Regions from separate parts of the Mesorhizobium sp. B2-4-14 genome, predicted to be linked through region 2. Evidence: predicted binding sites of a transcription regulator. Region 2 holds the regulator's gene; each other region holds the start of a gene.
The links. The regulator PhoB, encoded in region 2, activates phosphate uptake and scavenging genes when phosphate is short. The targets are predictions, from matches to a motif close to TGTCATNNANCTGTCAT.
Positions count from the first base shown of each region.

Region 1: a site for PhoB is predicted at 5,627-5,643, ahead of FJ938_RS03000 (DUF1045 domain-containing protein). Genes of this name have one in related genera too.
Region 3: a site for PhoB is predicted at 8,007-8,023, ahead of ppk2 (polyphosphate kinase 2). Genes of this name have one in related genera too.

Region 1 is NZ_VFVA01000002.1:267,317-277,893, forward strand. Features, by position in the region: gene iolC (5-dehydro-2-deoxygluconokinase) at 1-1,152, shown strand, start outside; gene iolD (3D-(3,5/4)-trihydroxycyclohexane-1,2-dione acylhydrolase (decyclizing)) at 1,188-3,038, shown strand; gene iolE (myo-inosose-2 dehydratase) at 3,211-4,128, shown strand; gene FJ938_RS02990 (DUF3329 domain-containing protein) at 4,173-4,391, shown strand; gene iolB (5-deoxy-glucuronate isomerase) at 4,718-5,530, shown strand; gene FJ938_RS03000 (DUF1045 domain-containing protein) at 5,683-6,390, shown strand; gene FJ938_RS03005 (alpha-D-ribose 1-methylphosphonate 5-triphosphate diphosphatase) at 6,439-7,578, shown strand; gene phnN (phosphonate metabolism protein/1,5-bisphosphokinase (PRPP-forming) PhnN) at 7,575-8,204, shown strand; gene FJ938_RS03015 (MurR/RpiR family transcriptional regulator) at 8,398-9,315, shown strand; gene FJ938_RS03020 (extracellular solute-binding protein) at 9,407-10,411, shown strand; gene FJ938_RS03025 (ABC transporter permease subunit) at 10,428-10,577, shown strand, end outside.
Region 2 is NZ_VFVA01000039.1:6,972-17,548, forward strand. Features, by position in the region: gene pstA (phosphate ABC transporter permease PstA) at 1-641, shown strand, start outside; gene pstB (phosphate ABC transporter ATP-binding protein PstB) at 638-1,441, shown strand; gene phoU (phosphate signaling complex protein PhoU) at 1,467-2,174, shown strand; gene phoB (phosphate regulon transcriptional regulator PhoB) at 2,290-2,979, shown strand; gene FJ938_RS25045 (ROK family protein) at 2,992-4,236, opposite strand; gene xylF (D-xylose ABC transporter substrate-binding protein) at 4,505-5,545, shown strand; gene FJ938_RS25055 (sugar ABC transporter permease) at 5,788-7,143, shown strand; gene FJ938_RS25060 (ATP-binding cassette domain-containing protein) at 7,155-7,955, shown strand; gene FJ938_RS25065 (CHASE domain-containing protein) at 8,106-9,728, shown strand; gene FJ938_RS25070 (YMGG-like glycine zipper-containing protein) at 9,821-10,066, opposite strand; gene FJ938_RS25075 (hypothetical protein) at 10,150-10,476, opposite strand.
Region 3 is NZ_VFVA01000006.1:126,261-136,837, forward strand. Features, by position in the region: gene FJ938_RS08145 (murein L,D-transpeptidase) at 1-515, opposite strand, end outside; gene FJ938_RS08150 (winged helix DNA-binding protein) at 867-1,382, opposite strand; gene FJ938_RS08155 (DUF6163 family protein) at 1,621-2,043, opposite strand; gene FJ938_RS08160 (enoyl-CoA hydratase/isomerase family protein) at 2,040-3,083, opposite strand; gene FJ938_RS08165 (DUF2066 domain-containing protein) at 3,271-4,092, shown strand; gene hemB (porphobilinogen synthase) at 4,222-5,253, shown strand; gene FJ938_RS08175 (glyoxalase superfamily protein) at 5,529-6,071, shown strand; gene FJ938_RS08180 (dihydrofolate reductase family protein) at 6,254-6,898, shown strand; gene ppk2 (polyphosphate kinase 2) at 6,981-7,901, opposite strand; gene FJ938_RS08190 (glycosyl transferase family 90) at 8,072-9,043, opposite strand; gene FJ938_RS08195 (glycosyl transferase family 90) at 9,198-10,169, opposite strand; gene FJ938_RS08200 (hypothetical protein) at 10,365-10,511, shown strand; gene FJ938_RS08205 (DUF982 domain-containing protein) at 10,563-10,577, opposite strand, start outside.

The sequences.
Region 1 (10,577 bases), on a different contig from region 2:
AGCGACGATCTCGAGGACGGCGTCGTCGGCAAGGGTTTTCCGATCGAGATCTACAATGTGCTGGGCGCAGGCGACGCCTTCATGTCCGGCTTGCTGCGCGGCTGGCTCGGCGGCGAAAACCTGGAAACAGCGGCGACCTGGGCCAATGCCTGCGGCGCCTTCGCCGTTTCGCGGCTGCTTTGCGCACCGGAATATCCAACCTTCGAAGAGCTGCAGTTCTTTCTGAAGAACGGCAGCAGGCACCGGGCTCTGCGCAAGGACGAGGCGATCAACCACATCCATTGGGCGACCACGCGCCGGCGCGAGATCCCTTCGCTGATGGCGCTCGCCTGCGACCATCGCGTGCAGCTCGAGGACGTCGCGGCCAAGGCCGGCGCCGATCCTGCGCGCATCCGCGATTTCAAGGTGCTGGCCGTCAAGGCGGCGGCGAAGGTTGCCGCCGGCCGCGACGGCTACGGCATGCTGATCGACGAGAAACATGGCCGCGAGGCGATGTTCGAATTCGCCCGCCATCCCTTCGCCTGGCTTGGACGCCCGGTGGAACTGCCGGGATCGCGGCCGCTGCGCTTCGAGTTCTCGCAGGACATCGGCTCGCAGCTTGCCGAATGGCCTGTCGATCACTGCATCAAGTGCCTGTGCTTCTACCATCCCGACGATCCGGCGGCCTTGAAGGAAGAACAACAGCAGAAGCTGCGCGCGCTATTCGAAGCCGCGCGCAAGGTGGGCCGGGAACTTCTCATCGAGATCATCGCCGGCAAGCACGGCAAGCTCGACGACACGACAATCCCACGCGCGTTGGAAGAGCTTTACGCGCTTGGCATCAAGCCTGACTGGTGGAAGCTCGAGCCGCAGGCGTCGAGCGGCGCCTGGGCCAGAATCGAGGCGGTCATCCTGAAACATGATCCCTGGTGCCGTGGCATCGTGCTGCTTGGGCTCGAGGCGCCGCAGGACGAGCTGGAAGCCGCTTTCGCCGCCACCGCCAAGGCGCCCATCGTCAAGGGCTTTGCCGTCGGCCGCACCATCTTCGTCCACGCCGCCGAAGAGTGGCTCGCCGGCAGGATGTCGGATGACGAGGCCGTCGCCGACATGGCGTCACGCTTCGAGCAACTGACCGAAGCGTGGCTTGCCGCGCGTGGCCGCAAGGCAGCATAAGAAAGCGCGGCACAAGGACTGCGGAGGAAACCATCATGAGCAAAACAATCCGCCTGACGATGGCGCAGGCGCTGACCCGCTTCCTGTCCCGCCAGATGACCGAGATCGACGGAAAAAAAATGCCGATCTTCGGCGGTGTCTGGGCGATCTTCGGCCATGGCAATGTCGCCGGCATCGGCGAGGCGCTCTATCAGGTGCGCGACGACTTGCCGACCTTCCGCGCCCACAACGAACAGGCGATGGCGCATGCGGCGATCGCTTACGCCAAGGCCAATTTCCGCCGCCGCTTCATGGCCGCAACAAGCTCGATCGGTCCGGGCGCGCTCAACATGGTGACCGCGGCGGCACTCGCCCACGTCAACCGCTTGCCGGTTCTGTTCCTGCCTGGCGATGTCTTCGCCAACCGCATCCCCGATCCGGTGCTGCAGCAGGCCGAGGATTTTTCCGACGGAACCGCGACCGTCAACGACTGTTTCCGTCCGGTCTCGCGCTATTTCGACCGCATCACGCGGCCCGAGCAGATCATCCCGGCGTTGAGCCGCGCGATGCAGGTGCTGACCGATCCGGCCGATTGCGGGCCGGTGACTTTGTCGCTCTGTCAGGATGTGCAGGCCGAGGCCTATGATTATCCGGAGAGCTTCTTTGCCGAGCAGGTCTGGCATCAGCGCCGGCCGCGTCCGGACCGCGGCGAGCTTGCCGCCGCTGTCGCAGCACTCAAGGCCGCCAAGAAGCCGCTGATCATCACCGGTGGCGGCGTCCTCTATTCGCAGGCCTCGGATGAGTTGGCGACATTCGCGGGAGGTGCCGGCATTCCGGTCTGCGAGACGCAAGGCGGCAAATCCTCGCTGCCGGACAGTCATCCGCTCAATATGGCGGCGGTCGGCGTCACCGGCACTTCGGCCGCCAATCGGCTGGCTGAGGAAGCCGATGTGGTGCTGGCCATCGGCACGCGGCTGCAGGATTTCACCACCGGCTCTTGGGCGCTGTTCAAGAACTCCGGCAAGACCATCATCGGGCTCAACGTGCAGCCTTTCGATGCCGGCAAGCACCGCGCGCTGCCGCTGGTCGCCGATGCGGCAGAGGGGCTCGCCGAACTCGGTGCCGCGCTGAAAGGCTGGAAGGCGCCCGCCGCATGGACCGACAATGCGGCCGAGGGCAAGAGGGCCTGGCAGGCCGATGCCGCCAAGGTGACGGCGCCGACCAATGCCGCCTACCCGTCCGACGCGCAGGTGATCGGCGCCGTGCAGCGGGCCATGGGCTCCGACGTGACCTTGCTGCATGCGGCCGGCGGCCTGCCGGGAGAACTGCACAAGCTCTGGCAGGCCGGCACGCCCGGCTCCTACCATGCCGAATACGGCTTCTCGACCATGGGCTACGAGATAGCCGGCGGGCTTGGGGCCAAGATGGCGAAGCCGGACGAAGAGGTCGTCGTCATGATCGGCGACGGCTCCTACCTGATGCTCAATTCCGAGATCGCCACCTCGGTGATGCTCGGTTTGAAGCTGACCATCGTGCTGCTCGACAACAGGGGTTTCGGCTGCATCAACCGGCTGCAGATGGCAACCGGCGGCGCCAACTTCAACAATCTGCTGAAAGACTCGCGCCACGAAATCCTGCCCGATGTCGACTTTGCCGTGCATGCCGCGAGCATGGGAGCGATCGCCGATAAGGTGCCGTCGATCGCCGAGCTGGAAAACGCGCTGTGGAAGGCGAAGACAAACGACCGCACCACCGTGCTGGTCATCGACACCGACCCGCTGGTCTCGACTGATGCCGGCGGCCACTGGTGGGACGTGGCGGTGCCGGAAGTCTCCGCGCGGCCACAAGTGAACGCGGCACGCAAGACCTATGACGAGAAGCGGCAGATGCAGAGTGTTGGTGACTAATGTCGGCGCCGCCCCTCACCTTTACCCTCTCCCCGTAAGAACGGGGAGAGGGGTCGCCAGCGTCGCGATCAGCCCTTCTCCCCATCCCTGTACGGGGAGAAGGTGCCGGCAGGCGGATGAGGGGCGGCACTGACGGCCGAAGAATGAGCTGTTTTGAAACTGGAGTGATGACTTGAAAGCCAAACTGGGCATGTCCCCCATTGCGTGGTGGAACGACGATCTTGCCGAACTCAGCGATGATGTGTCGCTGGAGGAGTGCCTGCGCCAGTCGCGCTCGGCCGGCTTCACCGGCATGGAGATGGGCCGGCGTTTTCCCAACGATCCCGCTGTCATGCTGCCGATCCTGAAGGCAGCCGACGTGACGCTGTGCGGCGGCTGGTTCTCGGGAACGCTGGTCGATGAGGACATGGCCAAGAACAAGGATCGCATCCAGCCGATGATCGACCTGTTCAAGGCGGTCAATGCGCCCTGTATCGTCTATGGCGAGGTCGGCCGCTCGATCCAGGGCGACCGTTCCAAGCCGCTTGCCACCAAGCCGAAACTCACCAGCGACGAGATGAAGGCGTATGGCCGGCGCCTGACCGAGTTCGGCGAATGGTGTGCCGAACAAGGCATGCCGCTGTCCTACCACCATCATATGGCGGCGGTGGTCGAGACCGAGCCGGAACTCGATGCCTTCATGCGCCATTCCGGCGAAGGCATTCCGCTGCTGCTCGATGCCGGCCACCTGGCCTTCGCCGGCGGCGATGTGCTGCGCGCCATCGACAACCACCACAGGCGCATTAACCATGTCCACGTGAAGGATGTGCGCATGGGCGTGATCGACAAGCTCGACCGCACGAAGCAATCCTTCCTCGACGCGGTGGCGCTCGGCGCCTTCACGGTGCCGGGCGACGGCTCGCTGGATTTCGGCGCCATCGTGCAGCGCTTCGCCGATCATGGTTATGAGGGCTGGTTCGTGGTGGAGGCCGAGCAGGATCCGAAGAAGAACCCGCCGCGCAGGATGGCGCAGGTGGGCCACAATGAACTGATGCGGGTGATGACGGCGGCCGGTTACACGGTCGAAACGCAAGGTTTTCCGAATGCGTGAGTGCAGCGGTTCTCGGTGATGATACCTTGCTGTAGGCTGGCCGGATGAAAGATTCCGAACATCCCTTCTTCCGACCGCTGTGGCGGCGCGTCGCCGTCGTCGCGGTCTGCGTCCTCTGGTCAGTCATCGAATTCGCCACCGGCACGCCGTTCTGGGGCGTCATCGCGCTCGGCTTTGCCGGCTATGGCGTCTGGCAGTTTTTTTACCTCTACAAGCCGGCCGACGAGAGCAAGGCAACGGCCGAGCCCGAAGCGAAGGAGTGACTGATCCTATGCGTTGGCGATTAGCTTGGCCTCCGCAAATCTTCGGCCGGCGCCCTTCCAACTTCGTCATCCTAGGGCGAAGCAGGAGCGAAGCTCCGTCGCGGAGACCCTGGGATCCATGCCGTTACCTCGGCCGAAGGGCACAGCGGAGCGGAATTCTGCACCGTCACACCAGCTTCAAAGTCTTGGCATGGATCCTAGGGTCTGCGCTGCGTCGCTACGCTCCTTGCTGCGCCCTAGGATGACGAAGTTAGAAGCACTGCACCCTTTCAAACAGGCGGCTTGGCTTCAGGGAATCCTTCAAGCCAACGGAATAGGAGACAAAAATGTCGAAACTGCTGGTGAAGGCCGACAAGGGCCATGGCCGCGTTGCCCATGTGACGCCGAAAAGCGCCGGCTGGACGTATGTCGGTTTCGACCTGCATCGGCTGAAGCCGGGCGAAAGTGCCTCGGGCCAAACGGCCGATCGCGAGGTCTGCCTGGTGTTCGTGACCGGCAAGGGCACCGCCACCACCGGAGGCAAGTATCTTGGGGTGCTCGGCGAGCGAATGTCGCCCTTCGATGGCAAGCCGTGGTCGGTCTATGTTCCCGAGGGATCGGACTGGTCGGTAACGGCCGATACCGAGCTGGAACTGGCGGTCTGCTCGGCGCCGGGCCTGGGCGGCCGGTTGCCGGTTCGGGTGATCGGGCCGGACGATCTCGGCCAGGAGGTGCGCGGCAAGGGCACCAATACGCGCTACGTCACCAACATCCTGCCGGAAGGCAAGCCAGCGGACTCACTCCTGGTGGTCGAGGTCATCACGCCGGGCGGCCATACGTCGAGCTACCCGCCGCACAAGCATGACCAGGACAATCTGCCCGCCGAATCCTATCTCGAGGAAACCTACTATCACCGCCTCAACCCGCCGCAGGGCTTTGCCTTCCAGCGCGTCTATACCGACGCCGACAAGAATGGGCATCGCGCACTGGACGAGGCCATGGCGATCGAGGATGGCGACGTGGTGCTGGTGCCCAAGGGCTATCACCCCTGCGCCGCCTGCCACGGCTACGACCTCTACTATCTCAACGTCATGGCCGGACCAAAGCGGACGTGGAAATTCCACAATGCCCCCGAGCACGAATGGTTGATGAAGGCCTGAGAATCGGGGCGGGACCGGTGAAGCTATTGGTCCAGCTCGGAAAAATCGTCGGCTAAGGAACTGAAGGAGCGATTTGCCTTCGAAAACCCTTCAAAGCTTCGTCAATCCGTCATGGAAATCACCTATGGCAACGGATCTGATGAGGACTTGCCATGCGTTATGCCATCTATTTCGCCCCCCGGCAGGACGAACCGCTGGCGCGGATCGCCGCCAACTGGCTGGGCCGCGACCCGTTCGGCGCGGCGACAAAGCCGGTTGAGGCCGTGGCCGACCTTGCGGCGGCGGAAGTTGCTTTCCACACCGCTTCGGCGCGTCGCTATGGCTTCCACGCGACGCTGAAAGCCCCGTTCCGTCTTGCGGTGAACGAGACAGAGAGTTCGCTGCGCGCGGCACTCGACCAATTCGCCGAGGCGACGCCGGTGGTGACGATCCCGCGTCTCGTTGTCAGCCAGATCGACAGCTTTTTCGCGCTGGTGCCGGACGGTCCGCTGCCGCCGCTCAACCGCTTCGCCGACGACGTCGTGCGCGATTTCGACCGGTTCCGTGCGCCCCTGACCGAAGCCGAGATCGAACGGCGCAGTCCGGATTCGCTGAAGCCGGCCGAGTTCCGCAATCTCTGCCAGTGGGGTTACCCCTATGTCTTCGAGACGTTCCGCTTTCATATGACGCTGTCCGGGCGGGCAGGGCCACAGGAAAGCCCTCGTCTGCGCGCGGCAATCGACAGCCTGTTCGCGGATGTGCTTCGGCAGCCGGTGCTGGTGGATGGACTGACGCTGTTCGTCGAACCCGAACCAGGCGCGCCATTCCTGGTGCTTTCGCAGCACGCGCTGGGACGGCGCCCGACCAGAAAAACCGCCTGACCGCCTGCCGGAATAGCTCCGGCCGGAGATAACCGAGGACTGCCCGAAATGACCGCCGAGACTGTTCTTTCCAACGCCCGCATCGTGCTTGCCGACGAGATCGTCGAGGGTTCGCTGGTGCTGCGTGACGGCTTAATCACCGGCATCGATCCAGGTGCTGCCCGAACCGGCGACGACATGGGCGGCGACTATATAATTCCGGGACTGGTCGAACTGCACACAGATCATCTCGAGGGCCATTACGCGCCGCGGCCGAAGGTGCGCTGGAACCCTATCGCGGCCGTGCTCGCCCATGACGCGCAGGTCGCGACCGCCGGCATCACCACCGTGCTCGACGCCTTGCGGGTCGGCATGGATGAAGACGCCGACCTGACCTCGGACGACATCCGCAAGCTCGCCGATGCGATCGAGGACAGCGTGCGGGAAGACCGGCTGCGCGCCGACCACTTTATCCATCTGCGTTGCGAAGTTTCGGCGCCGGACTGCCTGCGGGCCTTTGCCAATTTCGAGACTGACGACCGGGTGAAATTGGCGTCGCTGATGGACCATGCGCCGGGCCAGCGCCAGTTCGTCAATCTCGAGACCTATGCCTATTATTACCAGCGCAAGCTGAAGCTGAGCGACCAGGACTTCCAGAAATTCTGCGAGAAGCGGATGGGCGAATCGGCAAGCAATTCCGGCCCAAACCGGGTCTTCATCGCGGCGGCCTGCCATGAGCGCGGCATCGTTCTGGCGAGCCATGACGATGCGACGACAAGCCATGTCGAGGAGGCGATCGAGCAAGGCGTCCGGGTCGCCGAGTTTCCGACCACCGAGGAAGCGGCGCGGGCTTCGAAAGCCGCCGGACTCGGCGTGCTGATGGGCGCGCCCAACGTCATGCGCGGAGGCTCGCATTCGGGCAATGTCTCGGCACGCACGCTGGCCGGCAACGGCCTGCTCGACATCCTGTCATCCGACTATATCCCCTTCAGCCTGATCCAGTCCGCCTTCTTCCTCGGCGACATGGTCGAAGGCATTTCGCTGCCGCAGGCGGTCGCCATGGTTTCGAAAAACCCGGCCGAAGCGATCGGTCTGACCGACCGCGGCATCATCGAACAGGGCCGCCGCGCCGATCTGGTGCGCGTGCGCGTCGACGATCATGTTCCGGTCGTGCGCACCGTATGGCGGCAGGGGCGCCGGGTCGCATGATGGTGTCCGCCTTGATCGAGCGTGAGTTGTCCGCCGAAACGTTCCCGATCCGCCATGGCGTGTTTGTAGCGGTCGTAGGCCCAAGCGGTGCCGGCAAGGACACGGTGATCGGCTACGCCCGCGCGCTTTTTGCCGACGAGAGCCGGCTGGAATTCGTGCGCCGCGTCATCACCAGGCCGAGCGATGCGGCGAGCGAGGATCACGACACGCTGGCCGATGCCGCCTTTGTCGAGGCCGAGGCCGACGGCGCCTTCGCCATCTCCTGGGAGGCGCATGGGTTGCGCTATGGCCTGCCCGCCGATGTCGACTGGTCGGTCGCCAATGGCCATGTTGCGGTGGCGAACGTGTCGCGCGCGATCATACCCTCCTTGCGCGAGCGCTACGCCAATCTGGCCATTGTCGAGATCACTGCTTCGCCTGACGTGCTGGCCGAGCGACTGGCGATGCGCGGCCGCGAATCGCGCGGCGAAGTGCTGGCCCGGCTGGCGCGCAGCGCCAATGTGACCTTGTCCGGTCCCGGCGTCACCACGATCGACAACAGCGGTCCGCGCGAGGCGGCTGGCGAGCGCTTCGCCGAACTGCTGCGCAAGGCAATGGCCTTTTCCGACATGTCGGGCATGATCTAGGCCCTCCGCCCTACAGCTCAATTTTCGCACCTCACGAGGCAACGGCCGCCGCTTCCGGCGGTTTGCGGCCGCTCGTCTTTCGGTAGGCAGACATGTTCGCCTGGGCCGACCGCCATTGTCACATCCTTGTAATAGACATTTCGGATGGTGGCGCCCGTTGCAATTGCTACAGCCAGAAAAATGACCGCCCGACATGACATATGATGCCTCGAAAGATCGGAAGGCGACGGTCGATGCCCGGGTCCAGGCGGCGCTAGAAAATCTGCCGCCCGCCGAGCAGCGCATGGCGCGGTTCTTCGTCGACCAGAAGCAGTCCGTCCTGCTGGGATCGGCCGCCGAGATCGCCGAATTGGCCGGCACCAGCGACGCCACCGTCGTTAGGACGGCGCGCTCGCTTGGCTTCGAAAGCCTCTCGGCGCTTCGCCAGATGCTGCTGTCGGACCTGACCGGCACGCCATCCCCCGGCAAGCGCCTGGCGCGCACCTTGCAGGAGACTGGCGACGACAGCGCCGGCGCGTTGCGACATGTGATCGACATCCACGAGAGCGTGCTCGACGTGCTGAAGCGTCCGGAGATGGCGGCCGCGTTCGAGCGCAGCATCGACATTCTGGCGCAGGCCAATCGCCGCCATGTCTTCGGCATCGGTCCATCGGGCGCCATGGCCGACTATGCCAGTTTGCAATTCAACCGGATTGGCCTGCCGACCAGCGCGCTGTCGGTATCGGGAATTGCGCTCGCCGACCGCCTGCTGTGGCTCGCCAAGGGCGACGCCGTGCTGATGATGGCCTATGCGCCGCTCTACCGCGAGGTCGAGATCATTCTCGAACAAGCCAGGCAGGTCGATGTCCCGGTCGTGCTCATCAGCGACAATCTGGCTCCACTGGTGTCCGGCAAGGTGGCCGAGACGCTGCCAATACCGCGCGGCAAGGCCGATCACCTGGCCATGCATGGCGGCACGATCGTGCTCATCGAAGCGATGATCATCGGGCTGGCGAAACGAAACAGCGAAGCCGCCTTTGATGCCCTCGAGCGGCTGAGCACGGTTCGTGGGGCGATCGACAAGGCATGGACAAAGCGCGGCGTCCGCAAGAATAATAACAATAAAAGCTAGAAACTCCTGCGCGTGACACAAAACATTCAATTTGTTCGTACATGATACAATGGGGCTTACTATGCCCATGGGAAATCCACTGGAGAACAAGATGAACGCCCGTACCATTTTCTGCTTCGCAATTGGCTTGAGCGCGCTGACCGCCGCAGCACCTGCTTCGGCATCAGACCTCGTGCTTTATGATGCGCTCGATTTCGCTGGCCCGGTGGCCAAGGCCTTCCAGGCCAAGACCGGTCTCACGGTCGACGTCGTCGAGCCTGGCAGCACCGGCGAGACGCTGGGCAAGATCGCTGCCGAAGGCAGCAACCCGCAGTTCGATATCGTCTGGCTCGACGGCTCCGCCGTCATGGAGCGCATGGCGGCCGACCACGTGCTGCAGGCGATTCCCGCTGCCGCCTACGATAAGGTGGCATTCACCGATCTCGGCAAGTCGCTGATCCCGCAGAGCCACGCTTTCCTGCCGACCGGCACCAGCACCACGGCCATCGAGGTCAACACCAAGAAAGTACCCGCCGACAAGCTGCCCAAGTCGTGGGCCGATCTTCAGTCCTTCGCAGGCAAGGTCGCGGCCAAGGATCCCAATCTGTCGGGCCCTGCCTATCAATGGCTGGCCGGCTTCTTTCAGACCAACGGCCTCGACGCCGGCAAGGCCCTGTTGACCAAGACGCTGACCAACAAGTCCCTGTCGGGCCTGTCGAGCGGCGGCAAGGTGAACAAGGCGGTGCTGACCGGCGATGCCTCGGTCGGCATCAATCAAGACAGCGCCATCTTCTCGAAGATCGCCGCCGGCGAACCCGTCGTCGCGGTCTATCCAAGCGAAGGTTCGGTGTCGCTGCCGCAGGGCCTCGGCATCAGCGCCAAGACCCAGCACATGGATGCGGCGCGGAAATTCATCGACTTCGTCACCAGCGCCGAAGGCCAGGCCGCCATGCAGAATGGCGACGATACCGACTTCTTCTACATCCCGATCATCAAGGGCATCAACGCCAAGCCGGGCCGTGAAACGAACATCACCTACACGCATCTCGACGATGCCGTGGCCTCCGCTCACGAGACCGAGTGGAAGCAGTGGTATAAGGCCAATTTCGTCCAGTGACCCGGCTGTTCGGGAAATGACGATCGTCCAGCATTCCGGCGCCGCGGCTTTTGCCCGCGGCGCCGGCGCCAGAAAACCGCCGCTGGGCCGTCTGTCGTCGCTCGCCCGCTATGGCGGTCCACTTGCGGTTTACGCCGTGTTTGGCCTGCTGATCGGATTGCCGCTT
Region 2 (10,577 bases):
ATGGCAGCATCGTGATGACCGTCATCGGCGTCATCGTCGGCACGCCGATCGGTGTGCTGGCCGGTACTTACATGGCCGAATACGGACGCTTCTCGAAGCTGACCACGGTGGTGCGTTTCATCAACGACATCCTGCTGTCGGCGCCGTCGATCGTTATCGGCCTGTTCGTCTATGAGTTGCTGGTGCGGCCGATGGGGCACTTCTCCGCCATCGCCGGCGCCGTCGCGCTGGCCATCCTGGTCATCCCGGTCGTGGTGCGCACCACAGAGGACATGCTCAACCTGGTGCCGAACGCCTTGCGCGAGGCAGGCACCGCGATCGGCGCACCGCGCTGGGTGGTCATCCGCTCTGTCGCCTACCGCGCCGCACTTTCCGGCATCGTCACCGGCATATTGCTGGCCATCGCCCGCATCTCCGGCGAGACGGCGCCGCTGCTCTTCACCGCGCTCAACAACCAGTTCTGGTCAAGCAATCTCAACGCGCCGATGGCCAGCCTGCCTGTCACCATCTTCCAGTTCGCTCTCAGCCCTTACGAGGAATGGCAGCAGCTGGCGTGGACCGGCGCACTTATAATCACCCTAACGGTTCTCGGGCTGAGCATCTTCGCCCGCAGCCTTACCGGACGCAGAGAGGACAGATGAAACCGATGTTGTCCACCGAGTTGAACGTGGCCGAGGCTGCCGTGGAAAAGGCCAAGATCGAGGTCAAGAACCTCAATTTCTACTACGGCCAGTCGAAGGCGCTGAAGGACATCAGCCTGTCGCTGCCCGAGCGCAGTGTCACCGCCTTCATCGGCCCTTCGGGCTGCGGAAAGTCGACGCTGCTGCGCGTCTTCAACCGCATCTACGAGCTCTACCCGAGGCAGAGCGCCGAGGGTCAGGTGCTGCTTGACGGCCGGAACATTCTCGACCGCTCGCAGGACCTCAACCTGCTGCGCACCAAGATCGGCATGGTGTTCCAGAAGCCGACGCCGTTTCCGATGTCGATCTATGAAAACATCGCGTTCGGCGTCAGGCTCTATGAGAAGATCAGCAAGGCCGAGATGGACGGCCGTGTCGAGCAGGCGCTGAAGCGCGCGGCTCTGTGGACCGAGGTCAAGGACAAGCTCAACGCCAGCGGCCTCAGCCTTTCGGGCGGCCAGCAGCAGCGTCTTTGCATCGCCCGCACCGTGGCGGTGAAGCCGGAGGTCATCCTGCTCGACGAGCCGGCATCGGCGCTCGACCCGCTGTCGACCGCCAAGATCGAGGAATTGATCGACGAGCTGCAAGCCGACTACACGATCGTCATCGTCACCCACAACATGCAGCAGGCGGCGCGCGTGTCGCGCCAGACGGCTTTCATGTATCTGGGCGAGCTGGTCGAGTTCGATCGTACGGAGAAGATCTTCACATCGCCCCGCGAGAAGCGCACGCAGGACTATATCACCGGCCGCTTCGGCTGATCTCACGCATACGAGGACCAGGATCATGGCCGAACACACAGTCGCTTCTTTCGACGAGGATCTCGGACAGATCAGCAGGCTGATCAGCGACATGGGCGATCTCGCCAGCTCGATGGTCGGCGGCGCCACCAAGGCGCTGCTGAACTCCGACAACGCGCTGGCACAGCGCGTTGTCTCCGACGACGTCATCATGGACGCGCGCCAGCGCGAACTCGACGACCGCGCCATCACGCTGATCGCCAAGCGCCAGCCGATGGCCGACGATCTGCGGCATGTCGTCGGGTCGATCCGCATGGCCGGTGACCTCGAACGCATTGGCGACCTTGCCAAGAACATCGCCAAGCGCGTCGGTACGGTCGGCCTGTCCACCACGCCGCGCGACCTGTCGCATTCCATCGACGCCATGGCGCAGCTGGTGCTGATCCAGGTGCAGGGCGTGATCGAGGAGTATGCGGCGCACGATGCCGAGGCCCTTGCCAAGCTGCGCGCCGATGACGAACGTATCGACGTCAAATACACCTCCGTGTTCCGCGAACTTCTCACCTACATGATGGAGGATCCGCGCAACATCACGGCTTGCACGCATCTGTTGTTCTGCGCCAAGAATCTCGAGCGCATCGGCGACCATGTGACCAACATCGCCGAGAATGCCTACTATGTGCTGACCGGTACGCAGCTGCCCGCGAATCGTCCGAAGCAGGACGAAACGGCGATGTCGGCGCCGGCGGCTTGATCGTCAGAGCGGTTCACCGTTTTACGGAAAACCGCTCTCTCTCTTGTTTCCATGCAATTCCGGACGGAAAACCGCTTCACACTTTTCCTGGAATTGCCTTAGAGGTGACCAGTCGATGATCGCGCCACGCATCATGGTGGTGGAGGATGAGGAGCCACTCGGCGTGCTCCTCCGCTACAATCTGGAATCGGAAGGCTACCAGGTCGAGGTGGTCCCGCGCGGCGACGAGGCGGAGATTCGCCTGCAGGAGAACGTCCCCGACCTCCTGGTGCTCGACTGGATGGTGCCGGCGGTGTCCGGGATCGAACTCTGTCGCCGGCTAAGGATGCGGCCCGAGACCGAGCGGCTGCCGATCATCATGCTGACGGCGCGCGGCGAGGAAAGCGACCGCGTGCGCGGCCTTTCGACCGGCGCCGACGATTATCTGGTCAAGCCGTTCTCGACACCGGAATTCATGGCCAGGGTCAAGGCGCTGCTGCGCCGCGCCAAGCCGGAAGTGCTGTCCAGCGTGCTCAAGGTGGGCGACATCGTGCTCGACCGCGAATCACATCGCGTCTACCGCAAGAAGAGCGAGATCCGGCTCGGGCCGACCGAATTCCGCCTGCTCGAATTCATGATGCGTCATCCCGGCCGGGTGTTTTCGCGCAGCCAGCTGCTCGACAATGTTTGGGGGGAGACGATCTATATCGACGAGCGCACGGTGGATGTGCATGTCGGCCGGTTGCGCAAGGCGGTCAATAACGGCCGCATGCCCGACGTCATCCGCACCATTCGTGGTGCGGGGTATGCAATCCGCGAGGATTGAGCGCGACTTTATTCAGGCCACGTTCTTCCCGGAGCCGGCTTTCGCCTGCATGCCCGGCGCGAAAATCTCCTGGTCGACGAAGGTCAGCGCCCGCATGGCGCAGCCCTCGCGGATCAGCGGCAACTCGTTGGGCTCGGTGTCGAAGGAAATCGATTTCGAGTGCTGGCCGCCGGCGGTCTGGGCGATGGCCTCGCGCAATGCCGGCTCGATCAGGTCGAAGGCGGCGGCGCTGACGCCGACCATGGCGACGGGGGCGGGATCGATCAGCGCGAACAGGCTGCCGAGGCCGTAGCCCAGCGCCTCGCCGGCCCTGCGGTAGGCCTCCCGCTCGGGCCCGTCCGTTTGCCGCGCCGTCGCCGCCAGCGCCCGCATCTGCGCGTCGCTGACATCGGCGACCGGCTCGGTGTCCTCGCTGAGCTGCCTGGCGTTGCGCCAGATGGCGTAATTGCCGGCATAGGCTTCGACGCAGCCGCGCCGCCCGCAGCGGCAGAGCGCGCCGCCTGGCCGATGGATCATATGGCCGAATTCGCCGCCCGAGGAATGGGTGCCGGTGAAGAGCTCGCCCTTCAGCACCAGGCCCATGCCGATACCGTGCGAAAGGAGAATGGCGATGAAGTCGTCGCGGTAGCGCTCCGGATCGCGCCAGCGCAGCGCCACCGCCATCATGTTGCAGTCATTCTCCACGGTGGCGGGGATGCCGAACTCGGCTTCGAGTATGTCGGCGAAGGCGATGTCGGTCTGCGGCGTGATGGGCGACCACAGCATTGCCCGGGCATCGGTGTCGGTGATGCCCTGGATCGCCAGCGCGATGCGGGCGACGCTGCGCACGTCGAGGTCGGGATCCTCTAGGCGCCGCCGCACGATGGCGACGCATTCGCCGATCAGTGCATCGCGCGACATGGTCAGCGTATCCAGCCGGCGCTGTTCCTCTGATATGACCTGGCCGGCATAGTCGATGACGGCGACGGACAGGAAATTCAGCGACAGCACCACGGTCATCACCGTTGCGGCTTCCGGATTGAGGCCAAGCCCGACCTGCGGCCTGCCGCGTTTGAGCGCGCCGGCCTCGCTCGGCTTGCCTTCGGCCAGGATACCTTCGCCGATCAGATCAGAGGAAATCGCCGATATGGTGGAGTGGCTGAGGCCGGTGGTCGCGGCTATTTCGGTGCGCGAGGGCTGGCCGGCCCGGCGCACGGCCGCAATCACCATTGCGCGGTTGCGCCGGCGCAGATCGTCGTGGCGGATTCCGACCGACATGCCTTTCCAATATCCTCCCGGTCGCCGCAGCTCGTCGTGCCCCTCGAACACTGCGGCAACAGATCAAATACTGGCAGAAGCGGCCGGCGATGTCATTTATTTATTGCGGGGCTCGAAAAAAGTTCTCGGGCCTCAAAATCCATCAGAATCATTGTTGACAGCCTTCCGGCGATGCATCACTATTTTTTTTGAGGCTCGAAAAAATAGAGCCTTTGTGCCGGCCTTCGGGTCAGTTTGGTCGCGCCATACGCGGCGCAGGGAGGATATCATGAAGAGATTCGCAGTCGCCATCCTGGCGGGTGTCGCCATGTCACTGACGCTCGCGTCGGTCGCGCAGGCGAAGGGCAAGGTCATCGGCGTTTCTTGGTCCAACTTCCAGGAAGAGCGCTGGAAGACCGACGAGGCCGCCATGAAGAAGGCGATCGAGGCCGCAGGCGACAAGTACATCTCCGCCGACGCACAGTCCAATCCGGGCAAGCAGCTCACCGATGTCGAGAGCCTGATCTCGCAGGGCGCCAATTCGCTGATCATCCTGGCGCAGGATGCCTCGGCCATCGGCCCGGCCGTCCAGAAGGCGCTGGATGAAGGCATTCCGGTCGTCGGCTATGACCGCCTGATCGAGAACAAGGACGTCTTCTACCTGACCTTCGACAACAAGGAAGTCGGCCGCATGCAGGCCCGCGCGGTGTTCAAGGTCAAGCCGGAAGGCAACTATGTCTTCATCAAGGGCTCGGGTGCCGATCCGAATGCCGACTTCCTGTTCTCGGGCTCGATGGAAGTGTTCAAGCCGGCCATCGATAGCGGCAAGATCAAGAATGTCGGCGAGGCCTATACGGACGGCTGGCTGCCCGCCAACGCCCAGAAGAACATGGAGCAGTTCCTGACCGCCAACGACAACAAGGTCGACGCCGTGGTCGCCGCCAATGACGGCACCGCCGGCGGCGTCGTCGCGGCACTCACGGCGCAAGGCCTTGCTGGCACCGTGCCGGTGTCGGGCCAGGACGGCGACCATGCCGCGCTGAACCGCATCGCGCTCGGCACCCAGACCGTGTCGGTGTGGAAGGACGCGCGCGAGCTCGGCAGGAACGCCGCCGAGATCGCCTCGCAACTGGCGGACGGCAAGAAGATGACCGACATTGCCGGCGTGAAGGACTTCACGACGCCTGGCGGCAACACCGTCAAGTCGCTGTTCCTGACCCCGGTCGCCATCACCAAGGACAATCTCAACGTCGTCATCGATGCCGGCTGGATCAAGAAGGACGAAGTCTGCGCGGGCGTCGCCGCCGGCACCGTCGCGGCCTGCAACTAAGCTGGCCTGTTTCTCTCAGATATAGACGCCGCGGCCCTGGAACGGTTCAGTGTTTCTTGAATCGCTGAACCGTTCCAGCCCATTGTTTCCCGCAATTCCGGACGGAAACCGCCACGCACTTTCCTGGAATTGCCTCAAAGCCGCGGCGTTTTCTCAAAAAGATTTGTGTTTCCGCATCAGGCGGATAGCTTCTAGGCTAGGCTCCGGCGTCCGCGCCAGACGGCGGCCAGTGGGAGGAAATCATGACCGACACGACGTCCAACCCGCCGCAGGTCGATACCGCACGCGCCTCAGAACTCGGCGCGGTCGCCCGCTTCCTGAAGGCAACCGAGATCGACACCCGCATGCTCGGCATGATCGGCGCCCTGTTGCTGATCTGGGTCGGGCTGCACGTGATTTCGAGCCTGCGTCTGGGCGTCAATCCGCTCGATTTCGACAGCCGCACCTTCCTCACGCCGCGCAATCTATGGAACCTCTCCGTACAAAGCTCCGCGGTCGCCATCATGGCCTGCGGCATGGTGCTGGTCATCGTCATGCGCAACATCGACCTGTCCGTCGGCTCGGCCGAGGGCCTGATCGGCATGGTCATGGGTTTTGCCCAGGTGCATTTCCTGGTTCGGTTCGTCGGGCTTGAACTCGGCAATCCGTGGATCTGGGTGCTCGCGCTTGTCATCGGCCTGGTCCTGGGCCTGCTGATCGGCGCCTTCCAGGGCTTCATCATCGCCTATCTCGAAGTGCCCGCCTTCATCGTCACGCTCGGCGGCCTGCTGGTCTGGCGCGGCGCTGCCTGGTGGGTCACCAGCGGCCAGACCGTGGCGCCGCTCGACGCCACCTTCCAGCTGATGGGAGGCGGGCCGGCGGGATCGATCGGCGCCACCTGGAGCTGGATCGTCGGCATCGTCGCCTGCCTCGCCGTGGTGTTTGCGCTTTTCAACGGGCGGGTGCAACGCAAGCGCTTCCGTTTCCCGCTGCGCCCGATCTGGGCCGAGACGCTGCTTGGCGCCGTCACCTGCGCCGCCATCATGGGCGCGGTGTGGCTGGCCAACTCCTATCCGTGGCCGATCGGCATCGTGAACAGATACGCCGCCGCCAACAACATCACCGTGCCCGAGGGCGGCCTGTTCATCGCTCACGGCATCGCCATTCCGGTGCTGATGGCGGTTGCGGTCGGGCTGATCATGACCTTCATCACCAACCGCACCCGTTTCGGCCGCTATGTCTTTGCCATCGGCGGCAATCCGGAGGCCGCCAATCTCGCCGGCATCAACACGCGCTGGATCACCATGAAGGTGTTCATGATCATGGGCGTGCTGGCCACGATCGCCGCCGCGATTTCGTCGGCCCGGCAAAACTCGTCCACCAATGTGCTTGGAACATTGGACGAGCTGCTCGTCATCGCTGCGGCCGTCATCGGCGGCACGTCGCTTGCCGGCGGTTCGGGAACGATCATCGGCGCCATGCTCGGCGCGCTGCTGATGCAGTCGCTGCAATCCGGCATGGTGCTGCTCGGTGTCGACTCGCCGCTGCAGAGCATCGTCGTCGGCGCCGTGCTGGTCATCGCCGTCTGGCTCGACACCGTCTATCGCAAGCGGGTTTAGAGGATACGATCATGGCTGACAAAACCGTACCCGCCGGCCCGCCGCTGGTCGACATGCGCAACATCTCGATCGCCTTTGGCGGCATCCGGGCCGTCGACGACGCCTCGATCGATCTTTTCCCCGGCGAGGTCGTGGCGCTGCTCGGCCACAACGGCGCCGGCAAGTCGACGCTGATCAAGATTCTCTCCGGCGCCTACAAGCGCGACGCCGGGCAGATCTTCGTCAATGGCGAGGAAGCCACGATCACCAACCCGCGAGATGCCAAGAAATACGGCATCGAGACGATCTACCAGACGCTGGCGCTGGCCGACAATGTCGACTCCGCCGCCAATTTGTTTCTCGGCCGCGAGCTGATGACCGCCTGGGGCACGCTCGACGACGTTGCGATGGAGGCCGAGGCGCGCAAGGTGATGGGGCGCCTCAATCCCCGCTTCCAGCGCTTCAAGGAGCCGGTCATAAAGCTGTCAGGTGGGCAGCGGCAGTCGGTGGCGATCGCACGCGCGATCCTGTTCAACGCCCGCATCCTGATCATGGACGAGCCGACCGCGGCGCTTGGGCCCCAGGAAACGGCACAGGTCGGCGAACTGGTCAGGCAGCTCAAGTCCGATGGCATCGGCATCTTCCTGATCAGCCACGACATCCACGATGTGTTCGAACTGGCCGACCGGGTCTGCGTGATGAAGAACGGCCAGGTCGTCGGCACCGCGCGTACCACGGATGTAACCCAGGACGAGGTGCTCGGCATGATCATCCTGGGCAAATGTCCTCCTGGCGCCATTCCCGGACCGGGTGCGCTGAAGATCGCCGCCTGAGGCCTATCGGTCGCGCCCGGCATTGGCGGACCAGGCCCGCGTTGCCGCTCATGTGATATGCCAGTGATCGCGATGGCTTGGCCTGGCCATTGTGTTGGCCCGGCGACTTGCCCATAAAGGTCCGGTATTGCCCATGGACCGCATCATCCGTTGAAGAGACTTTTTCCAATCGTTGCGTTCATCGCCGTTGCGCTGATCAGCATGACCATGGCTGGGTTCGCCTATTTCGCGACGCAGGAAGCCGCCCGCATCAAGTTCGAAGCGGCGGCCGACGACGCACTCAACCGGATCGAGAGCCGGATCGACCTGCATCTGTCGCTGCTGCGGTCGACGCAGGCCCTGTTCGATGCCCGCAACGGCGACATCTCCCAGAACGAGTTCAAGGCGTTCTTCGACGCGCTGGATATCGACAACAATTTCGCTGGCCTGCGCGGCATCGGCTTCCTTCAGCTTGTCAAGACGGGCGGCGAAGCGGCGGTCGAACGCGATATCCTGCACGATTTTGGCGCTAGCCATCCGGTCTATCCGGCCTCGACGCAGCCCTGGCGCGCGCCCATCACGCTTTTCGAGCCGCTGGATCCCTCCAGCCAGTCCAGCATCGGCTACGATATGTTCAGCGAGCCGGTGCGGCGCGCGGCGATCGAGAAGGCAATGGCGGATGACCAGCAGCACGCGAGCGGGCTGGTGCAACTGGGCCAGGGCACGGGCGTGGCGCAGACCTTCACCGGCTTCCTGGTCTTCGTGCGGCTCAACGTCGAAACCGCACCGGAGGTCATCAACGCATCGCGATCCTCGACCGCGGGCTTTCTTTACGCCGCCTTCCGGGCCCGCGACCTGTTCCAGATCGCGCTCAGCCGCGCGCCGCTGCTGCCGGTCAACACCGAGATCTATGACGGCGCGGTGAACGGCGACAATCTGCTGTTCCGGTCGGAGACGCCACCGGTTTCGGCCCTTGGTGACCGGCTGCTGGTCACCCGAAAGATCACGGTGGCCGGCCGTCCGTGGACCGTGCTGTTCAGGCCGACCAGCGCCTTCTCACAACCGTCGTCGCGCGCCATCCCGATGATGCTGGGGCTGTTCGGCCTGCTGCTGGCGGGCGCCATCGCGCTGGTGGCCCGCTATCAGGAGCGGGCCTACGAGGCGGTATCGCGCCTGCACGAAACGACCGAAAAGAGCCTGCTCGAAAAGGACCTGATGCTGCAGGAGATGAAGCATCGCATCAAGAATTCGATCACCAGGGTGCTGGCGATCGCGCGGCAGACGGCTTCGCGGGCGACCGATGTCAACGAGTTTTCCGCATCCTTCTCGGCCAGGCTGCAGGCCATGGCCGCGTCGCAGGACATGCTGACGCGCTCGCGCTGGCAGAAGGCCGATCTCGCCGACCTCCTGCGCATCGAGCTCGGCCAGGTTTTCGGCAAGGAATTGCCCGACGAGCTCCTCTCAGGCCCGGAGGTGCTGCTCGACGAGACCACGACGCAGGCGCTTGGCCTGACCTTCCATGAGCTGGCGACCAACGCGCTCAAATACGGCGAAGCCGGCAATTCCGTTGGCGCGCTCAAGGTGGACTGGCTGCTGGAAGGGCGCGGGCGCGAGCGGACGCTGGCCCTCAACTGGCGGGAGGCCGGAAACAAGAAAGTCGAGGCGCCGGCCGAAACCGGATTCGGCACCAAGCTGATCGACCTCAATGTCACGCGCGAACTGCGCGGCACGATCAAACGCGATTTTCAGGCCGATGGTCTGAAGGTGGAAATCAGAATTCCGCTGGTCGGCTAAATCTGCCGTCACCAGGCCAAGCAACAGATCACCGGTCAAGAAAATCCGGAGGCACGATACCGGCCTCCGGATCTGGATTCCGTTGTCGCTGACTAGTTGCAGCGCGCAGTGTAGATGCGGCCGTGGCGATCACGGTATTGGCAGTAGCCATTGCGCAGGTTGCGCACCAAAAGGCCGGAACCGGCACCAACAGCCGCACCGACCAGTGCGCCCTTGCCGCCGCCGACCAGGCCGCCGATACCGGCGCCAATCAAGGTACCGCCAGCCACATCCTTTTCGGTACTGGTACAGCCGCTGACCGCGACCACCGCAACCATGGCAATAATCATTTTCCGCATAGAGTCACTCCTCACTTTGTGTCCTCACTTTAGTAAACTCCAACCGCCATTTAGCATGAAACAACGGTCTTTGCTGCTCGAATTTATTGTTGGCTAAGGTCGTCTTTTTCTGGGCGCGCCGCGTTAGATGCCATGACGGGGCTGGAAATCGCCAGCGAAGCGTCGAGGCTGCCATCAGGGCGCACATTCCAGACGATCTGGTCGTAGTCATCCTCGAGCGCGGGATCGACAGCCAGGCATTTGGCAACGATGTGCTGCGCCTGCCCCTGAACGTCGCCCATGGCGAAGGGACGCTCGGCGGTGCATTGGTCGGCGGTTGCGAAGACGCTGACCGGCACCTGCAGTTCACGGCACTCGGCCATCGAGTTGGTGCAACCGATGACCAGCAGCAACGCGGCGATGTGTTCCATGGAGAAATATCCTCTCGCCACAACAACGGACCGCATCGCCAGAAAGTTCCTTTTCTACCCAGGGATAGGCGAATAATGCCGGCCCGCCAGCAACAGATTTC
Region 3 (10,577 bases), on a different contig from region 2:
GTCTGCAACTGGCCAAGCCGGATCTGCGCCGAAACGTTCATCGCGGCATAGGTGTACTTGCCCATCGAGCCATCGGCGGGAAGGCCGTGGCGCAGCTGGAAGCGCTTCACCGCCGAGTCGACATAGGAATCGAAAGCCGTCGAGATGCCGGCATTCTGCGACAGGTCGCCCGCAATCATCAGGCGCTTGCGCAGCGGCACCACATCCGGGTCGTCGACGCCGAGCTGCAGCTTCTTGGTGTCCGGCACCGGCTGCCATCCACCCTGGCCAACGATGTTCTGATACTGCGCGACGGCCTGCTCGGTGAAGGCGACCGTCTGCGGGCTGAAAATCGGCAACGTCGAGGCCACCTTGCCGCCTTCGCTGGCGCGGGCATCGAACTGGTCGTCCCAATTGCCGCGCGCCGAGGATTTCAAGATATCCCCGATCACATCCTGCGCATTCGCACGCCCGGCCACCATGGCGGCAGCGAGCAACGATGCTCCGGAAAGGAAAAAACGGCGGCTGGTTATCATGGACGTTCCAGACATTTTTGTAGCGGTTCGATCACTTTGCTGCGTTGATCATCGGGCGATCTCGCCCGCACTCTAAAATTGGCAATCTTAACAATTAGCCAACCATGGTCCGTATCACGTTGGCGATAAACGCACGAGCGCGACACGGTTGCGGGTGGACGCAAGGCCTTCACCACTGCATCACTGCGATCCTCGGTTCCACTGGAATATGGCGGCAACGTGGCCTTGCGCCCAAATCGGACCGGCCTTCGCTCTGAAAAGAAAGGGACCGGTGCTTTTCGGCACCGGCCCTGACTGGAGGTCGCTGTTTCGGCCGCGCTTCTTTGGCGCGGGCCAGATCTGTGTGGCGCCTTACATCCGGTAGGCGATGGTGTCGTTCCAGAAGCGGTCGAGCCGCTGCAGGGCGCGGTTCATCTGCTTGAACTCGTCGGTATTGATGCCGCCGACCTGTTCGATCGAGCCGACATGGCGCTCATAGAGGCCGGCGACCACATCCGCCACCTCGTTGCCCTTCGGCGTCAAAGAAACGCGGACCGAACGGCGGTCGATGCGCGAGCGCTGGTGGTTGATGAAGCCGAGATCGACCAGCTTCTTCAGATTGTAGGACACGTTCGAGCCGAGATAGTAGCCACGCGAGCGCAACTCGCCGGCGGTCAGCTCGGAATTGCCGATGTTGAAGAGCAGCAGCGCCTGGATGGCATTGATGTCGGAACGGCCGTTGCGGTCAAATTCGTCCTTGATCACGTCAAGCAGACGGCGGTGCAGCCGCTCGACCAGCTGCAGCGATTCCATGTACAGGGAACGGATAGCCTCGCGGCGATCGTCGGATACGTTGGCGGTCTTCGCCGCCGGACGCGAATTGATCATTGTCTTTGCCTCTCGTTTGTCGCCCTGGTGATTTTTTGTTTTTCACCTTGATCGCGACACTATCGAATACTCATAAAATTCGACTTAAACGCTAGGGCTAACAAGAGCTTACCGGTAAGAGGTTTCGAAAGAGGCTTAACGAACGGTCACCCGAGCAAGGATGATTAACCTAAAGATTTAGGCAATGATCGCGGGGCTGGATTCAGGCGGCCGCCAAGTCATCAATGGCCGCAAAGGCTTAGTGCCGTACGGGGCGTTTCTGCAGGTAGATGACGACGCGAAAGACGATGTAGAGCAGCGCCACCGCCGCATGCGAGACGACGATCAGCAGCCGATGGCCGAAAAGCTCGGGAAAACCGGCATACATGACGGTCTCGGTGACCGCGCAGATGAACCAGATCACCGGGCCCCAGGAGGCCAGCATCCACAGCCCCGCGGCGGCGAAGGGAAAAAACACGGCGAGCATCACCGTCGCCACCTGCCAGTGCACCGGCATGAGATCGAAGCGCCACAGCGAGCCTGGATAGAAGCCGATCAGCTTGATCCAGTACAGTATGCCGAAGAGCAGGCAGTAGCCCGCGATGACGCGCTGGAACCAGGCGAAGATCACCTCGACCGTCGAGGGCTGAAGCACGACGCGTCTCGACGTCACTTCGCTCATGTCAGGAGCTCCCGTTCACCGAGCGGGGCGAAATAGGCATCGATATCGGCCTCACGGACCGCGTCAAGACTTGGCGGCCGCCATTGCGGTTTCGATCCCTTGTCGATGATGGCGGCGCGGATGCCTTCGTAGAAATCGTGGCCGGCAAGCATGCGGTTGACGATACGGAACTCCATCTTCATGCAGTCGTCCATCGACAATGTCAGCCCGGCGCTGATTTGCCGCCAGGCGACGCGAAGGCTGGTCGGCGAGCGCGTGCGGATCGTCGCCAGCGTCTTTGCCGCGAATTCGTCGGTGCTTGCCGCGCGGTCCAGGCTGTCGATGACATCCTGCAGCGACGGCTGGGCGAAATGGCGCGATATCGCTCCCAGGATCGGCCTTTCGGTCTCCCGCTTCGCCGGAACAAGGAAACCGCGCAGCACCGATTCCGGATCGCCAGTCAGCGCCAGCCGGTCGAGGAAGCTTACCTGGTCCTCGGCCTTGATGGTGTGGGTGGCCAGACCCGACCACAGCGCATCGCCATAGCGGATGCGGTTGCCGGTCAGCGCCAGATACATGCCGAAGGAGCCGCCAAGATCGGGCAGCAAATGGCTGGCGCCGACATCGGGGAAAAAACCTATGCCGACCTCCGGCATGGCGAACTGGGCATTCTCCGTCATCACCCGGTGCGAACCGTGAAAGGAAATGCCGACGCCGCCCCCCATGACGATGCCGTCGATGAGCGCCACATAAGGTTTGCGGAAGCTGTTGATGCGGGCGTTCAGCCGATACTCATCGGCGAAGAACTCGACCGGCGGCTTTCCAGCCCGGCCGGCTTCGTAGATGTGGAGGATATCGCCTCCGGCCGAAAACGCCCTGCCCTCTGCCTTGATGACGACGACGTCCACGCCGTCATCGCGCTCCCAGGCATGCAGCGCCTTGCCCAGTGCCTTGACCATGCGATGGGTGACGGCATTGAGCGCCTGCGGCCGTGTCAGCGTCACGACACCGGCTCTGCCCAACCGTTCGAAGCGAATTTCGTCGCCTCCACCAAAATCCATTGCCAGAGAATCCCTTCCCCGCGCCTGCGGGACTGAAGTGCTAAAGGCGGCGCATGGGTGCGTCAATGGCAGCAGCCTCTTCGCCGCGGTCTTGGCGGCTGGCGGCAGCCGATGCTACGAAGATCGCCGCCATTCAAAGCGACGCGCCGATATCAAGCGCGCAGACGGGATCGGGGGACAGTTGGGCATGTCCGGATTTCTTCGTACCGCGCTTTTCACGATCGGACTTGTGATCGCAGGCCTTGTACCGCGCGCCGCATACGCCGTCACGGCCGACGAACTCTACCAGTCGAAGACCATCGTCACCGGCCAGGGCGAAGCGAACCGCCAGATAGGCTTCAGAGACTGCCTGGATCGGGTTCTAGTCAGGGTTTCAGGCGATCAGCGGCTGCTGAAAAAACCAGAAATGGCGGATCTGCGCAACAAGGCTGGCAGCTTCGTCGATTCCTTCCGCTACCGCGACCGGCTGCAAGGCATTCCGATCCATGACGAGCAAGGCACGCATGACCGGCCACACGATCTCACCTGTCTCTACAAGCCTGATATCCTCGACAAGGTGCTGGCGTCGCTTGGCAGCAAACCCTGGCTTGGTGAGCGGCCGACACTCACCGTCTTTCTCGCCACCGAACAGGGCGCTCGGCATTTCGTGCTGAGCGCCGGGGAAAAGCGTGGCGAGACGATGCGCGAATCCTTCGCCGATGCCGCCGGTCCGATGCTGATGCATGTCGTGTTTCCGAAGGCTGCGCAGCTTGCCGGCCTGGACGAAACAGCGCTGGGCTCCGCCGATATGGCAAGGCTGGACCGACTGGCCAAACAGACCGGCGGCACCCAAGCGCTCGCCGGCAGCATGGTATGGAGCGACAAAGAGCTCGGCTGGATCGCCGATTGGCGACTGGCCGATCACGGCAAGACCTATCGTTGGCAGGTACGTGGCGTCAGCTTCGACGAGGCGTTTCGTGTGGCCATCAGCGGTGCGGCGCAGATTCTGTCCGGAAACGGGCAGCCTTGAGGGATCCGCGCCCTTATCTGAGCGCCGGCACTTTCTCCGCGAACGGAGAAACGAAAAGCTGGCACAAACGTGTCGCATTGGTCAGGGCCAAGCGCTCGTGGTAAAAGCCGGCTATCCGGAGTTTTGGCAATGAACAAATTCACCCCGACAAAGCCAGCCGGCGCGCGCAGCGTCGACGACGTCACCGGCAGCCGCCGCCTGCGCCGCATGCGCAAGGCCGACTGGTCGCGCCGGCTCGTGCAGGAGAACCGGCTTTCAGTCGACGACCTGATCTGGCCGATCTTCGTCGTCGGGGGCAGTAATGTGCGCGAGCCGATCGCCGCCATGCCAGGCGTCTTCCGCCTGTCGGTCGATCTCGCCGTCAAGGAGGCCGAACGCGCGGCCAAGCTCGGCATACCGGCACTCGCCACTTTCCCCAATGTCGAGCTGGGCCTGCGCGACCAGACCGGCTCGCATATCCTCGACCCGGAAAACATCATCAACCGCGCCACCCGCGCCATAAAGAGCGCAGTGCCCGAGATCGGCATCATCACCGACGCCGCGCTCGATCCGTTCACCAGCCACGGCCATGACGGCATCCTGCGCGACGGCATCATCGTCAACGACGAAACGGTGGAACAGGTCGCGGCGGCGGCCGTCATCCAGGCGGCGGCGGGCGCCGATATCATCGCGCCATCCGACATGATGGATGGCCGCATCGGTGCCATCCGCGACGCGCTAGACGCCAACGGCTTTCAGGACGTGGCGATCATGTCCTACGCGACCAAGTTCGCGTCGGCCTTCTATGGCCCTTATCGCGAGGCGGTCGGCACCGCCGGCCTGCTCAAGGGCGACAAGAAGACCTACTATATCGACCACGCCAATTCGGACGAGGCGGTACGCGAGGCCGAGCAGGACCTCGCCGAGGGCGCCGACATGCTGATGGTCAAGCCCGGCCTGCCCTATCTCGACATCATCCGCCGGCTGAAGGACGAATTCCAGATGCCGACCTTCGCCTACCAGGTCTCGGGCGAATATTCGATGATCAAGGCAGCGGGCGCCAATGGCTGGATCGATGGCGAGAAGGCGATGCTGGAATCGCTGCTCGCCTTCAAGCGTGCAGGCTGCGACGGCATCCTGACCTATTTCGCGCCCGAAGTGGCCGTGATGCTGAAGGGGTAACTTCGCCCCTCAGCCACCGCACCGCGACCTTCCAGGTCTTGCCATGACGGCATCGCTTCGGAGCCGGCTGGCATCTCTGGCGAATTCCCGCTGACAAAGTGGACCAGTTGCGGCTATGATGCCGACACGGCCGGAGGCGGCCGGCAGCCCGCAGCTCGCCAAGAGGCATGGCGAACGCCTCCAGAGGATGCTTCCTGACCCGTTTCACCGTCGGGCGAAGGCGTTGGGCAATGCGGGCACTGACGAAGACTTCGCCGTGACCCGAGGAAACGGACATGCTTGCCTATCGCGATGCCATGACCATGGCGAAAGCCATGCGGGACGCGCTTGCCGACCACGACCTGACGATCAGCCACAGCGAGGCCCTGGAAATCGTCGCGCGCCAGTTCGGACTGGCGAACTGGAATATCCTGTCGGCAAAGATCGAAGCGCCGCTCGCGAGGCAGGAGACGATCATCTTCGAACGGACGGCGCCAATCGTGCGCATCTTCGACGTCGCGAAGGCGCACGAATTCTACCTCGGCTTCCTCGGTTTCACCGTGGACTGGGAACACCGCTACGGCGACCATTTCCCACTGTACACTCAGGTGTCGCGTGGCAATCTCGTCCTGCACCTGTCCGAACACGCCGGCGACGCGACGCCGGGCGGCAACATGGTTGTCTACATGAAGGGCGTCCGCGACTTCCATGAGGAGCTTGCGGGCAAGGATTACCGCTATATGAAACCCGGCTTGGAAGACGAGGACGGGCGGCTGACGGTGGAGGTCATCGACCCGTTCAGCAACCACATCCGCTTCATGGAGCTCGTCAGCGAATGAGTTGGTGTGGCAACCGTCGGCGGCGGCTTGCCATCATTAATCGTCACGAGGCAAGTCCGGACATCGCTTGACCGCGGGTCCGGACACGCATTATTCGCATCTCGAAGATACCACTTGCAATTTGCAATCGGTTTGCTACAAAAAACTGCTTGCATAACACAACTGATTATCGAGGAGATTTCATCTCCAAGCTGCGTGTCAATGCATTCTCCCTATCGCTCGACGGCTTTGGGGCCGGTCTCAGCCAGGACTTGGAGAATCCGCTCGGTGTCGGCGGAAAATCGCTGCACAAATGGGCGTTCACCACGCGGACCTTCCGCAAGATGTTCGGCGAGGAAGGCGGCGCCACCGGCGTCGACGAGGATTTCGCCGCGCGCAGCTTCGAAAATGTCGGCGCCTGGATCTTGGGCCGCAACATGTTCGGACCCATCCGCGGCCCTTGGAAGGACGAGAGCTGGAAGGGCTGGTGGGGCGACAACCCGCCCTATCACGTGCCGGTCTTCGTGCTGACCCACCATGCGCGTGAGCCCGTCGTCATGGAAGGCGGCACGACCTTTTACTTCGTCACCGAGGGTATTCATTCGGCGCTTGAGCAAGCGAAGGCCGCGGCTGATGGAGAGGATGTGCGGGTCGGTGGCGGCGTCGCGACAATCAGGCAATATCTGGAGCAGAAACTTATCGACGAGATGCATCTGGCGATCTCGCCCGTGCTGATCGGCGCAGGCGAAAACCTTCTGGCCGGCCTCGACATGCCGAAACTCGGCTATCAATGCAGCGAACAGGTCGCTTCGCCGCACGCCATGCATGTGGTCATTAAACGGGCATAGCCGCAACTCCGGTCATTGGCGAAACCCGCAGGTGCAAGCCTCTTTCTCTCCGTCACTATACGGGGAGAGACGGAAATGCGCCTCAATATTTCTCCGGCACGTAAAGTTCTCGCGGCAGAACCTGGCGCTCGTATTCCGGGTTGAACACGCGCTCGGGCAGTGTGATCTCCTCGTGCGGCACATCTTCATACGGCATCTGCTTCAAAAGATGATCGATGCAGTTGAGCCGCGCGCGCTTCTTGTCGTTGCCCTCGACGATGAACCAGGGCGCTTCGGGAATGTTGGTGCGGGCGAAGGTTTCTTCCTTGGCCTTGGTGTATTGCTCCCAGCGCACACGCGACTGGAGATCCATGGGCGACAGCTTCCACTGCTTCATCGGATCGTGGATGCGCATCAGGAAGCGCATCTGCTGTTCCTCATCGGTGATCGAGAACCAGTATTTGACCACGGTGATGCCCGAGCGCACCAGCATGCGCTCGAACTCCGGCACGTCGTGGAAGAACTCCTCGACCTGCTCGTGCGAAGCAAAGCCCATCACCCGTTCGACGCCGGAACGGTTGTACCAGGAGCGATCGAACAGTACGATCTCGCCGCCTGCCGGCAGGTGCGGGACATAGCGCTGGAAATACCATTGCGACTTCTCGCGCTCGGTCGGCGCCGGCAATGCCACGACGCGGCAGATGCGCGGATTGAGCCGCTGGGTGATGCGCTTGATGACGCCGCCCTTGCCGGCGGAGTCACGGCCCTCGAAAATCACCACCAGCTTCTTCTTGTGATAGGCGACCCAGGACTGGAGTTTGATCAATTCGGACTGCAGGGTGATCAGGTCGCGAAAATACTGCATGCGATCGATCGAAGGCGGATGCGAGTTCTTGTAGATCTTGGCGATCTCCATCGACAGCGCCGGCTCCGACATTTCGAGTTCATAATCTTCGTCGAGCGTGTCGGCGAGCTCGGCTTCGAGCCAGTCCTTGGCGGGAGAATTCTGTTTTAGCTCGGTCATGTCAGCTGCTCCGCTTGCAAACCCTGTCGGTTCCGGACGGTGTTCCCATTGCTGGCCCAGCGGCCTTGATGGAAACACCTGAGCCGACTTCAATATAGGCCGGCAATGACGGTTTTATTGCAACCCAGGCGTGATTGCAGCCACTGCGGCTGACCGAAGGCGCGTGACGCCTAACCTTCGATGAACCGCCAGAGTTCGGGGTCGGGTTCGATCTGACCGCTGAGCACGAAATATTTGTAGAGCACGAGCAGGGAGATCGCCTGCTCGTCTCGCTCATTGGAAAATTTGCGGCAATAGGCGTTGGCTGCGGCGATGATGCGCTCCGCCGCCGCCGGGTGCGCTTCGAAATAGCGCACCTTTTCGCCGAGATCGGCGAAATCCGGATCGAGTGGCACATAGTGGACATTGGCTTCGAGTTGGCTCTCCGCGAACCATGTCTCGTAGGTCGGCGGCGGCATCAGGCAGAGCGAGTTCGAATTCATGATCCATTTGAGGTTGGTCGCCACGTCATTGCCCTCGAGCGAGACGATGTAGCGGTAGCGCAGATGCTGGCTGATGCTGAGAAAGGGCTTGCTGTATTCGGCCGGAGCACTTCGCTTGTGCGAACCCACGTCGCAGAAAGGCAGGTCGCGCGCTGCGTCCAGAAACCGTGTCCTGATCGGATTGTTGAGATCGCCGCGCCAGATCACGACCGGCAGCTTGTCGGCAAAGGCGACCGCGTCGTCCGGCATGTAAAAGTGGCGGAACTTGTTGAACTTCAGGATGACCGCGTTGCTGTTGTCGGCGCGGATCGGCCGATCCTTGACGAGTGTCGGCACCTTCGGCACATGCCTGACGTCGCCAAACTCCAGGTCGAGGAGCAATGCCCGATCGAAATAACGGGCGAACTCCTTCAGGTCGTAATAGTACATGCTCGGCTCAAACGGCATCTTGTCGATGCGCACCGCATCCGGGCTTGGCATAAAGGTGCCCTGCAGTTTGTTGTAGTCATTCAACCGCCGGTGCACGGCCTCATCCGAGAGCCTGGCCTGCTCCAGGCGGGCCGCCAGCCGTCGTCGGAAGAGGACCTGGGGGGCGATATCGCGCATGACGTTTCGCGCATAGTAGAAAACCTTCTGCGTCGTTCGTTTTATGGTGGCCATCGTACCACGTTGATATCAGGACAAACGCGACCAAAACACCCGGCAGCCCGAGATAGTTCCCGCGCCATGCTCACACGTCATTGTGCCAGGCATTTCGCAACCCGGTGTCATCCAAACGCGAGACCAATGGCGTCGACGCCAATGTCGCCGGCGACTAGCCCGTTATGTAACGCCAGACCTCGGCATCGGGCTTGATCTGGCCGCTGAGCACGAAATATTTGTAGAGCACCAGCAGCGAGATCGCCTGCTCCGTCTGTTCGTTGTCGAATATCCGGCAATAGGCGTTCGCGGCCGCAATGATGCGCTCGGCCTTCGCCGGGTGCCGTTCGAAATAGGCCACATGTTCGGCCAGGTTCGAGAAATCCGCTTCAAGCGGTACATAATGGACATTGGGCTCGAGCAGCCGTTCCGCGAACCACGTTTCATAGGTCGGCGGCGGCATCAGGCAGAGCGACTTCGAGTTCATGATCCATTTGAGATTAGTCGCCACGTCATTGCCTTCGAGCGAGACGATGTAGCGATAACGCTGCTGCTGGCTGATGCTGAGAAAGGGCTTGGCGTATTCGGCCGGAGCGTTCGGCTTGTGCGAGCCGGCATCGCAGAACGACAGCTCGCACACAGCCTTCAGAAATCTTGTCCTGATCGGATTGTTGAGATCGCCGCGCCAGACCACCGCAGGCAGCTTGTCGGTAAACGAAATGGCGTCGGCCGGCATCTGGAAGTGACGAAACTTGTCGAGCTTCATGATGACCGCGTTCTTGTCATCATCACGGATCGGCCGGTCCTTCACGATCGACGGCACCTTCGGCACATTCCTGACGTCGCCGAACTCCAGGTCGATGAGCAATCCGGGATCGAAGTAGCGGGCAAATTCCTTCAGGTCGTAATAGTACATGGTCGGCGTGAAGGGCAGCTTGCCGACGCGCACCGCATTCGCGCTTGGCGTGAAACCATCCTGCAGCTTGTTGTAGTAGTTCAACCGCCGGCGCGCCGCCTCATCGGAAAGCCTCGCCTTTTCCAGGCGAATGCCCAACCTGCGTCTGAACAATGCTTGCGGAACGGCATCGCGCGCAACGTTTCGCGCATAAAAGAAGACCTTTGCCGACGTCCGCGCAATTGTGGCCATGGTTCACTTGATCAAACGGGCAGCTCTCAAGACGCTGGCGCCCTGGCGTTTCCTACATCATTGTGGCGCCCATCTGGCAAAGCCCCGGCATATCTTCGACGTCAGCACCCACGCACTGTCGTTTCAGCTGTTGTGTTTGACGGCTAATGCTCCTAGGCAGGTTCAGAGCCGCAAGGCAGGTCAAAGGGAGCCGATATGGCGCGAGCACCGAACTACGATCAGGAACGCAAGGAACGCGACCGGCAGAAAGCGGCCAAAAAGGCCGAGAAGCTGGCGGCCAAGGTTGCCGCGCGGGAGCGGTCGAAGCCCGAGGCCAAAGTCGAAGCCGAAACAGGGGAATGACGGCAACAGGCCCGCGATTGCCGGCTCCGTCTTAACGCATGTCGCGCCGCGTCAGGCGGGCGCCTT